Regions from separate parts of the Pseudomonas simiae genome, predicted to be linked through region 1. Evidence: riboswitches for the same ligand, from Rfam matches in the RefSeq annotation. Region 1 holds a riboswitch; each other region holds the start of a gene.

Region 1 (4,571 bases):
ACAGTACATCGGCTGCAATCAAGAACAACGCGCCGCCCAACGCACTGGCCGGCAGCAAGCGCGAGTGCCCGGTGCCGAGCAGCAGGCGCACGGCGTGGGGGATTACCAATCCGACAAAGCCGATGGAGCCAACAATCGACACCATCACCGCCGTCACCAGGGCCGCGCAGCCCACCAGCACAAATTGCACCCGGCGCACCGGAATGCCGAGGGACGCTGCCGAGTCGCTGCCGAAGGTAAACGCATCCAACGCACGGCGGTGCCACAGGCACACCGCCAAGCCTGCAACGGCCACCGGCACCGCTAACCACACCGAGGGCCAGCGCACACCACTGAGGTTGCCGAGCAGCCAGAACAGGATGCCGCGCGCCTGTTCGGAACTGGCGGATTTGGTGATCAGGAAGGCGGTGAGCGCATTGAACAACTGCGAGCCGGCAATGCCCGCCAGGATGATCTGGCCGGTGCCGCTGGCCGAACCGCTGGCGCGCGCGAGCAGGATCACCAGCGCAAACGCCGCCATGGCGCCAACAAACGCGCCCGCCGACAACGAAATCAACCCGCCGCCCACGCCGATCAACGCCACCAGCACCGCGCCAGTCGAAGCGCCGGCACTGATGCCCAGCAGGTAGGGATCGGCCAGTGGGTTGCGCAACAGCGATTGCAGGATCACCCCGCACGTCGCCAGCCCGGCGCCACACGCAGCGGCGACCAGGGCGCGGGTGAGGCGGTAGTTCCACACCACGCCTTCGTCGATGGGGTCAAGCACGTAGCTGGCCGCCCACAGTTTGTTGGCGAGCACCTGGAGCACGACTTGCGGCGAGATGGCGGTTTCGCCGATCGCCACCCCCGCGAGTAGGGCGGCTAATAGCAGGGCCAGGGCGAGTAGGGTGCGCGTCATTTGGGCAGGTCGTAGCCGTCGATGGCCGTGGCCAGTTGCTCAAGCCCGTCGAACGTGCGGATGCTGGCCTGCAGCGCCAGGGCATCGAGGATGATGATGCGGTTGTTTTTCACCGCGTCCATGTTGCGAGTCACGGGATCGCTGCGCAGGAAGGCCAGTTTCTTTTCATGGTCGTCGGCGGGGTAGCGGCGGCGGTCCATGCGTGCGATCACCAGAAAGGTCGGGTTGGCCTTGGCGAGGGTTTCCCAGCCGACGGCGGGCCATTCTTCATCGGATTGCACCACGTTGTGCAGACCGAGGGTTTCCAGCATGAACTCTGGAATGCCCTTGTGGCCGGCCACGTAAGGATCGCTAGCCATCTCGGAACTGGAGAACCACACCAAGGCACTGGCTTGCTTGAGGCCTTTGCTTTGCACGGTGGCAACAGATTTGGCCAAGCGTACCTTGAGGTCGTCGTTCAACTGTTGGCCGCGCGCCTGTACGTCGAAGATCTCGGCGAGTTGGCCGATGCTTTTATAGATCGTTTCGATACGGAACGGCTCCAGCCGTGTGCCGTCGGCGCCTACCAGGTTGTCCTTGCCTTCGCAGTCGGAGGGCAGCAGGTAAGTGGGGATCTTCAGTTCATGGAATTGCTCGCGGGTGCCGACCACGCCCTGGGGCCCGACCACCCACTCCAGCTCGGCGGCCACCAGCTGCGGGCGCTTGGCGATCACGGCTTCAAAGCTCGGCTCATTGTTGGCTAGCCGCTCGATGCCGTCGTTCTGCACCTTGTACTGCGGCAGTACGCTGTTGAACCACAGTGAGGTGCCGACCACTTTGTCGCCCACGCCCAATGCGTAGAGCATCTCGGTGGCCGCCTGGCCGATGGTCACGCTGCGGGCGGGGGCTTGCTGGAAGGTCAGGCGACTACCGCAGTTTTCCACGGTCAGCGGGTAGTGGGTGGGCGCGGCTTGGGCGAGGGCACAGAAGCCCAGGCCGGTGAGCAGGGCGGTAACGCGTGGCAGCATGGGGCAATCTCCGAATGAACCGTACGTGCCATTCGGAAATACACCCTTAAGCGCTGCACTAGAAAAACAGGCAAGAATGTCCTTCCCGGACACCCCGCCGGTTGGTAATTGAGCTTGGGCCGGCAGGTCTCCTGACTGATGCGTCGTCGCCAGGCTCCGGCCTTCCCGGACAAGGTCCAGTGGCATCAGGGAGCAGGCTCAGCACCTACAGTTGCGGGGGCAGTTCCGATTGGCGAGGGTGTACCGCGCTTCGGATTCCCTATTAGTCCCGTTTGGGAACCGGCGCGGTATGGTAGTTGATTAGGGCGGGGCGATATAGCCCGAGGCACGCCCGGTCAGAGACGAATGTCTTCAGGCCCCTGTATCAGCGCTTCAATCCGCGTGCCGGTGGCGCGTTCTTCGTTGCTGAAGCCGTCGTAGTCGGCCAGGTTGGCAAAACGCAGGCCGGTGAGGCGTTCTATCTGGATTACGCTGCGCTGGTAGGTCCTGAGCTGGCCGAACACCAGGTCGAGCTGGCCCAGCTCGCGGCTCTGGTCGATCATGTAGGCGCTGGCCGAAGGCTTGCCGTCATCGCTGAGGTAGGCGACCACTTTCCAGAACGCCTTGGGGATCTGGACGCCCCGGTACACCCGGTCGTCGTCGGCGAACACCGGGCCGGTGAACACGGTGGCTCGGGCTTTCCAGCGCTGGGTGTTGTCGAGGATGTAGTCTTCGAGCTCCAGCCACGTTTTCTGGTTGAACCCGCTCATCTGCGGTGAACAGTTGGTGAAGTGGAAGGTGTCGAAGTTGGCGGTTTGCGCCGCGTCGCCCCAGTTCGGGTCTTGTCGGCGCACCAGGTGGCCGCGATCCAGGCCGTTGCTGGCATACAGTGCTTCGCCCACCTGCGCATCAATGGGCAGGCGTCCGTCGTAGGCCCAGGTGTCGTTGCTGCGAATGATGTCCACATGCTGCCCGCCATCGATGTTGACGCCCACATACAGCGCGAGCCGCTTCGAGCGTGACATCGTTATCGAGAAGTGCGTGTAGTCCAGGCGCTTCTGGACATCGCCGGCCAAGGTCTCTTCAACCGTAGGCCAGGGCACCCCGAAGCTGCCGAGAAAGTCCTCAGCGTAGCCGCGTCGGTCCTTCAAGTCGTTGGCCGAGGTGACGCGGGGCGTCGCGGCTCGTGCCTCCAGCAATGTGGGGCTCGGTGCGATCAATGGGCGCAGGTCAGCGAGCCTGGGGCGGTATGAAAGGTCGATTTTGGCTTTACGTGCGGGCATCGGTCAGTCCTCCTTGGATAAACACGACTGCAACATAGGTTAATGACAATTGATGACACGCGATAACCCCTGGAGGCTATCCTGAATCGATGACCCGGACGTTGTTACCTGCCAAATGGAGCCAGCCAATGTGTGTTCGCCAGCCGAATCGTAATCCGATTTTCTGCCTGATCCCGCCCTATATGCTCGACCAGATCGCGCGCAACGGGGACAAAGCGCAACGGGAGGTCGCGTTGCGCACCCGCGCCAAGGACACAACGTTCCGCTCGCTACGGATGGTCGCCGTGCCTGCCAAAGGGCCGGCGCATATGGCCCTGGCCATGGGGGCCGATAAACGCCGCTCGATCTACAGCGCCGAGGGCGCCGACAGCCTGCCGGGCACGCTGGTGCGTGGCGAGGGGCAGCCCGCCAGTGGTGATGCGGCGGTGGACGAGGCCTATGATGGCTTGGGCGCCACCTTCGATTTTTTCGACGAGGTCTTCGATCGCAACTCCATCGACGATGCCGGGATGGCGCTGGACGCCACTGTGCACTTTGGCCAGAACTACAACAATGCGTTCTGGAACTCGACCCAGATGGTGTTCGGGGATGGAGACGGGCAGTTGTTCAACCGCTTTACGGTGGCCCTCGACGTGATTGGCCATGAGTTGGCCCACGGCGTCACCGAGGACGAGGCCAAACTGATGTATTTCAACCAGTCCGGGGCGTTGAATGAATCGCTGTCGGACGTGTTCGGTTCGCTGATCAAGCAGTATGCGTTGAAGCAACGTGCGGAAGACGCCGATTGGTTGATCGGCAAAGGGCTGTTCACCCAAAAGATCAAAGGCACCGCCCTGCGCTCGATGAAAGCCCCCGGCACGGCGTTTGACGACAAACTGCTGGGCAAGGACCCCCAGCCCGGGCACATGGATGATTTTGTGCAGACCTACGAGGACAATGGCGGGGTGCATATCAACTCCGGCATTCCCAACCATGCGTTCTACCAGGTGGCGACCATACTGGGCGGGTTCGCCTGGGAGCGCGCCGGGCGCATCTGGTATGACGCGCTGCGTGATGCGCGGCTGCGGCCCAACTCGGGTTTCCTGCGCTTTGCGCGCATTACTTACGATATTGCAGGCCGACTCTACGGCGCTAACAAGGACGAACAGAAAGCGGTCAAGGACGGTTGGAAGGCGGTCGGCATTGCTGTCTGACGAGAGGAACGGCCATGCAAATTTCAATCAAGGAAAACGGCGGGCCCGGTTTTTTTCCGGGCCTGGCCAAGCCACAGACGGTGGAACTGGACACGCTGCCGGAGCAGGAACAACAGGAGCTGCGGCAGCTTGTCGAGGCTTGCGACTTCTTTCAACTGCCGCCCAGCAATGCGCCTGCCCCCGGTAATCCGGGCCAAGTGCATTACACCGT
Region 2 (4,571 bases), 290 kb from region 1:
TCTTTCACTTGTTCAACCGTTTGCGTGACAGTGGTCGGCGCCTGCTGATTGCCGCGTCTACCTCGCCACGGGAATTGCCGATCAAGCTGGCCGACCTCAAGTCGCGGATGACCTTGGCGCTGATCTTCCAGATGCGCCCGCTCTCCGACGAAGACAAATTGCGTGCCTTGCAACTGCGTGCTTCCCGTCGTGGCCTGCACCTCACCGATGAAGTGGGGCATTTTATTCTCACTCGCGGTACACGCAGCATGAGCGCATTGTTCGATTTGCTCGAACAGCTCGACCAGGCCTCCTTGCAGGCCCAGCGCAAGCTGACCATTCCCTTCTTGAAAGAAACCCTCGGCTGGTAGACAGCCCTTTGTTTTTGCCGCGTTCGGCAAATTCCAGGCGCCAGAAAACCTGCGCTTGAGCCGATGTGGCTACGCAAAAGGCAGGTACGGGGTGTTAAGGGCTTAGATGTCATGGTCCAAACAAGAAGTCACATAGATCACGATTGAATTTGCAAATCGATGTGATAGAGGGCATAGTCTCGTCTTCTTTACATATCAGCCACGGTCGTGCCCATGCTAAATCGCTTCGCACCCCTCGTGCCCCTCGCACTCGTTACCCTGTTGTTTGGTTGCGCCTCCCACCCTCAACAGGTGGCAGAACAGCAAAAACCACAGGTTCAAAATCAGGCAAAATTCGTTGCTGCACAGTCTGCTTCTGTTTATGAAGAAGAGCTGGCAACTGAAAAAGAGCTGACCAACTTCTCCGGTAGCAAGCCTTACCAGCTTCCCGTTCTGGCCGACAGCATCCTCGAACGCGGCATGTCCCTGATCGGTACCCGTTACCGTTTCGGCGGCACTTCTGAAGCCGGCTTCGACTGCAGCGGTTTCATCGGCTATCTGTTTCGTGAAGAAGCGGGCATGAACCTGCCGCGCTCCACCCGCGAAATGATCAACGTGGATGCACCGTTGGTCGCGCGCAACAACCTCAAGCCCGGTGATCTGCTTTTCTTCAGTACGGCAGGGCGTGGTCGTGTGAGTCATGCCGGTATCTACTTGGGCGACAACCAGTTTATTCACTCCAGCAGCCGTCGCAGTGGCGGTGTTCGAGTCGACAACCTGGGCGACAGCTACTGGAGCAAAACCTTCATCGAAGCCAAGCGCGCACTCGCCATGGCCCCGACGACAGTTACCGCTAGCAAGTAAACTTAAAGTGATACTTGAAGTTTGACGTGTAAGCGCTAGAATCCCTGGACATTGTTGTAATCTGTTCGCGCGAGCTTTGCTTGCGCGTTCTGGTTTTCAGCGTTCGGCAGCGAAAGCCGCATCCAGACCAGGATTGTTCTGCCCATGTCGACCTCGGCCCGCCTGATCCTCATTCTTTGCGCCGCGCTGCTCAGCGCCTGCGCAAGTCGTCCACCGCCGCCCGCTCCCGTAGCGGTGAAGCCCAAGCCGGTGTTCAACTATTCCAGCCAGAATTTCTCGCCTGCGGCCGAAGACGTCCTCTTCCGTGCCCTGGGCCTGGTCGGCACGCCTTATCGGTGGGGCGGCAACACACCGGACTCCGGGTTTGATTGCAGTGGCCTGATCGGTTTTGTCTTCCGCGACGCTGCCGGCATCTCCCTGCCGCGTACCACTCGCGAATTGATCGTGATGCGTGCGCAAGATGTCAGCGAGCAGAATCTGCAGACGGGCGACCTGTTGTTCTTTGCCACGGGCGGCGGTTCACAGGTCAGCCACGCCGGGATCTACGTCGGTGAAGGCCGTTTTGTGCATGCACCGCAAACCGGTGGTACGGTGAAGTTGGACACCTTGTCCAAGGCGTATTGGCAGAATGCCTACCTGAGCGCCAAGCGCGTGTTGCCAGGCAATCTGGCGCGTAATCCTTAGAAAGCAGCGGCAGGTTTCACGCGTGAAGCTGCAAGCGGTGCGATGCCTGCTTGCGGCGATCAGCTTGAAGCTTGCAGCTCGCCCCTCAAACTACTACCCTTCGCCGCTTGTTCCAGGTGCTCTGTGACCCATGGGTCGACGGAGTGAAACAGGGAAGCCGGTGAGTGAGCGCACTTGTACACAGTGACGCCGCGATCCCGGCGCTGCCCCCGCAACGGTAAATGAGTCAAGACGCTGCCTTTTGCCACTGTATCGCTCGCGATATGGGAAGGCGCAGCGTCGGTCTGCGCTTCTATAAGACGTGCGCCACTCATGAGCCCGGAGACCGGCCTGCAACATCCAACAGCATCACGGTGGGCGATGCTTGGCTGTCTGTTTTTTCTTTTTCCTGCCCGCCGTTTTTGTCCAGCCCCAACGGAGAGCTGCCATGACCGATTCCCCCGACCGCGACGAACGCCACCTGGCGCGCATGCTGCGCAAAAAAGCCGTGATCGATGAACGCATCGCCAACTCCCCGAACGAGTGCGGCCTGTTGCTGGTGCTGACCGGCAACGGCAAAGGCAAGAGCAGCTCCGCGTTCGGCATGCTGGCCCGGGCCATGGGGCACGGCATGCAGTGCGGTGTGGTGCAGTTCATCAAGGGGCGCAACAGTACCGGTGAGGAATTGTTCTTCCGCCGTTTCCCCGAGCAAGTGCGCTTTCATGTCATGGGCGAAGGCTTCACCTGGGAAACCCAGGACCGCCAGGGTGACATCGCCGCCGCCGAAGCCGCCTGGGCGGTTTCCCGCGAGTTGCTGCAGGACCCGTCTATCGGTCTTGTCGTACTCGACGAACTGAACATCGCCCTCAAGCACGGCTATCTCGACCTGGACCAGGTGCTCAGCGACCTGCAAGCCCGCCCGCCGATGCAACACGTGGTGGTCACCGGCCGCGGTGCCAAGCCTGAACTGATCGAAATGGGCGACACCGTCACCGAAATGGGCATGCTCAAACACGCGTTCCAAGCCGGTATCAAGGCACAGAAGGGCGTCGAACTTTGAATCAGCCCCGTCATTGCCCGGCCGTCTTGATTGCCGCACCGGCGTCCGGCCAGGGCAAAACCACCGTCACCGCCGCGCTTGCCCGATTGCACCGCAACCTGGGGCGCAGGGTACGCGTGTTCAAATGCGGCCCGGACTTCCTCGATCCGATGATCCACGAACGCGCCAGCGGTGCGCCGGTGTATCAATTGGACATGTGGATGGTGGGCGAGCAGGAAAGTCGTCGCTTGCTATGGGAAGCGGCGGGGGAGGCGGACCTGATCCTGATCGAAGGCGTGATGGGCCTGTTCGATGGCACACCGTCCAGCGCCGACCTGGCGCGACACTTCGGCGTGCCTGTCTTGGGCGTGATTGACGGTACGGCGATGGCCCAGACCTTCGGCGCGTTGGCCCTGGGCCTGGCACGTTATCAGCCGGATCTGCCGTTTGCCGGGGTGCTGGCCAATCGCGTTGGCACCTTGCGTCACGCACAATTGCTCGAAGGCAGCCTCACCGAAGGCCTGCGCTGGTACGGCGCGTTATCCCGCGAGACCGGTATCGAACTGCCTAGCCGTCACTTAGGCCTGGTACAGGCGAGCGAACTGAACGACCTCGATGTGCGTCTCGATGCAGCCGCCCAAGCGCTGGGCAGCAGTTGCGAAGTGGCTTTGCCGCCGCCAGTGACCTTTGCCGCACCGGAAGTGATCGAAACCCAGCCACTGCTCAACGGTGTGCGCATCGCCGTGGCCCGCGACGAAGCCTTCGCGTTTACCTATGGCGCCAGCCTCGACCTGCTGCGGGCAATGGGCGCTGAACTGGAGTTTTTCTCGCCGATCCACGATCGCAAATTGCCTGACGTCGACAGCCTCTATCTGCCCGGTGGTTATCCGGAATTGCACCACCAGGCGCTGGCGGAAAACACCTCGATGCTTGACGCCATCCGCGCTCATCATGCCGCCGGCAAACCGCTGCTCGCCGAATGCGGCGGCATGCTCTACCTGCTGGACTCGCTGACCGACGTCGAGGGTGTTCGCGCCGAACTGGTGGGCCTGCTGCAAGGCGATGCGGTGATGCAGAAGAAACTCGCGGCCTTGGCGCTGCAAAATGTCGAATTGCCCGAAGGCACGCTGCGCGGCCATACCTATCACCACTCCCTGACCACCACCGAATGGCAGCCGATTGCCCGTGGCCTTAGCCCCAATGGCGGACGCGGTGCCGAGGCGGTTTATCGGCAGGGGCGGATGACGGCTTCCTACGTACACTTTTACTTCCCCTCGAATCCCCAGGCGGTGGCCGCATTGTTCGCGCCCGATCCTGTAGGCGCCGGCTTGCCGGCGATGAGGCCATGACCGACAACGCCTTCCCCGAGGCCGACCGCCAGGCGGTCTACCGCGCCATCGCTGAACGTCGCGACATGCGCCACTTCAGCGGCGGCACTATCGCCCCGGAATTGCTCTATCGTCTGCTCCAGGCCGCGCACCAGGCACCCAGTGTCGGCCTGATGCAGCCCTGGCGTTTTATCCGCATCAGCGACCGTCCGTTGCGTGGGCAGATTCAACAACTGGTGGAAGAAGAACGCATACGCACCGCCGAAGCCCTGGGTGAACGCTCCGATGAGTTCATGAAGCTCAAGGTCGAAGGCATTCACGACTGCGCCGAAGTGCTGGTGGCGGCGT
Region 3 (4,571 bases), 1.5 Mb from region 1:
AAGACCTTGGTCGCTCGCTTCCCAGCCGGGCTGGTTGTCCTGGGCGCAGATCGCCTGGATCACCGGGATATTGCGGCGAAACGGCCGCAAGTGCGGCGCTTCCGGGCTGGACTGGGCGAAGCCGGTGGTGTTGAGAATCACCGCCGCGCCGACCTCGTCCAGCAGGTCCTCGACCACCGCCAGGCAGCCGGGTTCTTTCAAACTGGCCACCGCCATCGGCAACGGGTTGAGACCCGCCGCCTGCAAGCGCTGGCAGAACACATCGATAAAACCGGTATTGGCTGCCTGCAAATGCGAGCGATAGAACAACACCGCCGCCACCGGCCACTCGGCATTCCAGTCGGCCTGCCAATCATTCAGCCGGGCGCTGGCACGGTGCGGGTGATAAATCGCCGTGCGCGGCAAGGTTTGCGGCTCGGCCCAGGCGTAATCACGGCCCAGGTAAGTGCTGGCCAGGCAGCGATAGAAATCCAGGGCATTGCCCAGGCCGCCCTGGCGCAGGAAGTGCCAGAGGCGATCACGCTCTTCGGCGCCGACGGTACTTAGTCCGCTGAGCTCAGGGTCCGGGCGATCATCCCCCGGCACCAGAATCAGTTGAACGCCACGCTCGGCCAATTCCACCAGACGCTCAATGCCGTAACGCCAATAACCGATGCCACCATGCAGGGAAATCAGGATGACCTTGGCGTGGCGCAGCACCTCATCGACATACAGGTCGACCGAGGCATGGTTCTGCACCTGCATCGGGTTGGCCAAGCGAAAGCTGGGGTAATCGTCCGGCAACTGCTGGGCCGCTTCGGCCAGCAGCGCCAGGCTGGAATCGCCGCTGCACAGGATCACCAGATCAGCGGGGGTTTGTCCGAGGTCGGCAATATTGTCGTCCGAGACGAAACCACCGGGCTGGGTCCTGAGCAGGTGCATGGGTTAAACGCTGAGGGCTGCGCGCAGTTGCGCTTCAAGGCCCGCCGCGTCGAGGTCCTGACCGATCAGCACCAAGCGTGTGATGCGTGCTTCGTCCGGGCCCCAGGCACGGTCGAAGTGCTTGTCGAAACGCGTACCCACCCCTTGGATCAGCAGGCGCATCGGCTTGTTCGGAATCGCAGCGAAGCCTTTGACGCGCAGGATGCCGTGTTGCACCACCAACTGGGTCAGGGCGTCGAGCAGCAGCGCTTCATCGGCCTGCGGCAGGTCGATGGAGATGGAGTCGAAGGCGTCGTGATCATGGTCATGATCGTCTTCACCGTCATGGTGATGGTCGTGATGACTGTGGCGACCGTCGATATGCTCTTCGGAGCCGGCACCCAGGCCGATCAGCACGTCCAACGGCAAACGACCGCTGCTGGCTTCAATGATCTTCACCGCGGGCGGCAGTTCTTCCGCGACTTCCAGGCGCACACGGGCCAGGTCTTCAGGGCTGATCAGGTCGCTCTTGTTGAGGATCACCAGGTCGGCGCTGGCCAGTTGGTCGGCGAACAGCTCATGCAGCGGCGACTCGTGGTCCAGGTTCGGGTCGAGCTTGCGCTGGGCATCCACCTGGTCCGGGAAAGCGGCGAAGGTGCCGGCGGCCACGGCCGGACTGTCGACCACGGTGATCACAGCGTCGACGGTGCAGGCGCTGCGGATTTCCGGCCACTGAAAGGCTTGTACCAACGGTTTTGGCAGGGCCAGGCCGGAGGTTTCGATGAGGATATGGTCGAGGTCGCCGCGACGGGCCACCAACTCGCGCATCACTGGAAAGAACTCTTCCTGCACGGTGCAGCACAGGCAGCCATTGGCCAACTCGTAGACGCGGCCGTTGGCTTCTTCTTCGGTGCAGCCGATGGAGCACTGCTTGAGGATTTCACCGTCGATACCCAGTTCGCCGAATTCGTTGACGATCACGGCGATGCGACGGCCCTGGGCGTTATCGAGCATGTGGCGCAGCAAGGTAGTCTTGCCCGAGCCGAGGAAGCCGGTGACGATGGTGACGGGGAGTTTGGCCAGTGTTTTCATCGGATGCCCTTGGGGGCGGGCATACGGGACGATAGGCCCTGCGACGGCGCGCAGCAGCGGATTTCGTCACCGGATCACCCCGCCCGGTTGAAGTAGAAAATCGGTTGCGAGGCAGGTCTCCTGGCTTGGGGCTTGCGGGTCTTGCGACCGGCGCTGGCTGCGCCTTCCCGCCTTGTCGGCAGTGGCGTGGCAGTCAGCTGAACCCTTTACAGTTGCGGGGGCAGCCGCGGCTTGGACCGCGTTCCCTTCTTAGCTTCGGCCTGGGCCGAAGAACCTCGAAGGGTGTAAGGCTACGCAGTGCTTGGGGGATGGTCAATGATGGGGTTGGATTGGTTGGGTTAGTGTACATATCCGTTTCTGCGGTGATGGCTGCTATGGGTTCCGCCCTTACGGCGGGTCACTTTGGAAAAGAGCCCCAAAGTAACCAAAGGGCTCTTGCCCCAACACTCGGCACCTCGCTCACGCTCGGTGTGCCCGTAATCCGACAGGGATTTGGGGGGCCACCGCCACGCGCCATCCATGGCGCGGGGCGGCTAAACCGGCATCCCTGCCGGTTTACCCCCCAAATCCCTGTCGAATTCCGGCCAGCGTGTTTGACGGGGCGCTTAGGATCAAGATCAAGATCAAAAGCAAAAGCACAGCGGCCTGACAGCCGGCTTGAGTGGTGTAGAGCAAAGGCGGTTCGCTGTAGGAGCGGAACCCATTTCAGCCATCATCGCAACAAGGGATATGTACACACCCCAATTGACTCCCCTCCCACCCCCATGCTCTCCTACACATCTTGTTTCGGGTGCCCTTCACAGGGTGAAACGGGAAACCGGTGCGTCATAGCGATATGACCAGTCCGGTGCTGCCCCCGCAACGGTAAGCGAGTGAAGCGTCAGATCCACTGTGCCTCGACGGCATGGGAAGGCGATGCTTATTAGGCACATTGCCCCTCGCAAGCCCGGAGACCGGCCCGAAAAATTCAGATAACAAACCCGCGGTGGGCGGGCGCTGTTCAAACCCTGCGTGCCTGGCTCGCGGGGTTTCCATGCGCTCGTTTCACCCAGACACCTGAAAGGGACGCGCCATGTCGATCGTCAGCAGCACCTCGCACTCCGCCAGCAGCACCGCCACCCTGAGCCAACGCCTGACCGCCGCCATCGGCGCGTCGATCCTTGGTGCGTGCCTGGTGTACTTTGCCGGTTTCTCGCACATCGAGGCCGTGCACAACGCTGCCCACGATACCCGCCACAGCGCTGCGTTCCCGTGCCACTGAGACCTGCCGACATGATCAAGCGTATCGCGCAAACTGCAGGTTTCACCGGCCTGCTGGCCGCCCTGTTGCTGACCTTGCTGCAAAGCTTCTGGGTCGCCCCGCTGATTCTGCAGGCGGAAACCTTTGAAAAGGCCCCGGCCGCCACCGAAGTGGCCCACGAACACACCGAAGGCGCTGCCGCCCACACCCACGATGCCGAAGCCTGGGAGCCGGAAGACGGCTGGCAGCGCGTGCTCTCCACCACAGGCGGTAATCTGGTGGTCGCGGTCGGTTTTGCGCTGATGCTGGCCGGTCTCTACACACTGCGCGCGCCAACCCGCACCGCCCAAGGCCTGCTGTGGGGCTTGGCCGGTTACGCAACCTTCGTGCTGGCACCGACGATGGGCCTGCCGCCTGAGCTGCCGGGCACCGCCGCCGCGGACCTGGCGCTGCGCCAGACCTGGTGGATCGGCACTGCGGCTTCTACGGCTGCCGGCATCGCTTTGATCGTATTTGGTCGTAACTGGCTGTTGAAAGTGCTGGGCGTGGCGATCCTCGCCGTCCCCCACGTGATCGGCGCGCCACAGCCCGAAGTGCATTCGATGCTGGCACCGCAAGCCCTGGAAGCACAATTCAAGATCGCTTCACAGTTGACCAACGTCGCTTTCTGGCTCGCACTGGGCCTGATCAGCGCGTGGCTGTTCCGCCGCAACCGTGACGACCAATACTCGGCATGACCCTGGTGATCGGCCTGGGTTTCCAGCAGGGTTGCGATCTTCACACCTTGCTGGCGCTGTTCGATTCGGCCCTCGCCGAGGGCGGTATCGAGCGTCACCGCATTAGCGCGCTGGCCAGTATCGATCGCAAACAGAATGAACCGGGGTTACTGGCTCTGGCCCAGAGGCTGAACCTGCCACTGCAGTGTTTCAGCGCCGAGCAACTGGCGGCGTTTGAACACCGCCTGAGCCACAAATCCGACATCGCTTTTGCCCACACCGGCTGTTATGGCATCGCCGAAAGCGCCGCGCTGGCACTCGCCGAGCACCTTGCAGGCAGCCCTGCCCGCCTGTTGATCACTCGCAAAAAAACCGCCCAAGCCACCTTTGCATTAGCCTGCGCCGGCTAAAATCCCGATAATTGCCGCCCCCGATCATGAACAACATTCATGCTCGCCCGTTTTTTCGACAGGAACCACCATGACCGTCTACTTCATCGGCGCAGGCCCCGGCGACCCGGAATTGATCACCGTCAAAGGCCAGCGGCTGATCCGCAGTTGCCCGGTAATCATCTATGCCGGCTCATTGGTTCCGGCGGCGGTATTGGACGGCCATTCGGCGCT

What was found. Region 1 has a riboswitch for cobalamin ahead of PF1751_RS18755 (ABC transporter substrate-binding protein). Riboswitches for the same ligand answer to the same signal wherever they lie in the genome.
Positions count from the first base shown of each region.
Region 2: linked by a shared signal. The riboswitch ahead of cobO (cob(I)yrinic acid a,c-diamide adenosyltransferase) and the one ahead of PF1751_RS18755 (ABC transporter substrate-binding protein) in region 1 are both predicted to bind cobalamin.
Region 3: linked by a shared signal. The riboswitch ahead of cobW (cobalamin biosynthesis protein CobW) and the one ahead of PF1751_RS18755 (ABC transporter substrate-binding protein) in region 1 are both predicted to bind cobalamin.

Region 1 is NZ_CP010896.1:4,138,011-4,142,581, reverse strand. Features, by position in the region: gene PF1751_RS18760 (FecCD family ABC transporter permease) at 1-898, opposite strand, end outside; gene PF1751_RS18755 (ABC transporter substrate-binding protein) at 895-1,905, opposite strand; cobalamin riboswitch at 2,010-2,204, opposite strand; gene PF1751_RS18750 (DNA/RNA non-specific endonuclease) at 2,241-3,167, opposite strand; gene PF1751_RS18745 (M4 family metallopeptidase) at 3,296-4,360, shown strand; gene PF1751_RS18740 (protealysin inhibitor emfourin) at 4,375-4,571, shown strand, end outside.
Region 2 is NZ_CP010896.1:4,428,474-4,433,044, reverse strand. Features, by position in the region: gene hda (DnaA regulatory inactivator Hda) at 1-350, shown strand, start outside; gene PF1751_RS20075 (C40 family peptidase) at 564-1,193, shown strand; gene PF1751_RS20070 (C40 family peptidase) at 1,338-1,877, shown strand; cobalamin riboswitch at 1,975-2,225, shown strand; gene cobO (cob(I)yrinic acid a,c-diamide adenosyltransferase) at 2,305-2,916, shown strand; gene PF1751_RS20060 (cobyrinic acid a,c-diamide synthase CobB) at 2,913-4,244, shown strand; gene bluB (5,6-dimethylbenzimidazole synthase) at 4,241-4,571, shown strand, end outside.
Region 3 is NZ_CP010896.1:2,609,409-2,613,979, reverse strand. Features, by position in the region: gene cobN (cobaltochelatase subunit CobN) at 1-921, opposite strand, end outside; gene cobW (cobalamin biosynthesis protein CobW) at 925-1,992, opposite strand; cobalamin riboswitch at 2,086-2,285, opposite strand; cobalamin riboswitch at 2,764-2,968, shown strand; gene PF1751_RS11780 (CbtB domain-containing protein) at 3,065-3,253, shown strand; gene PF1751_RS11775 (CbtA family protein) at 3,265-3,969, shown strand; gene PF1751_RS11770 (cobalamin biosynthesis protein) at 3,966-4,358, shown strand; gene cobM (precorrin-4 C(11)-methyltransferase) at 4,429-4,571, shown strand, end outside.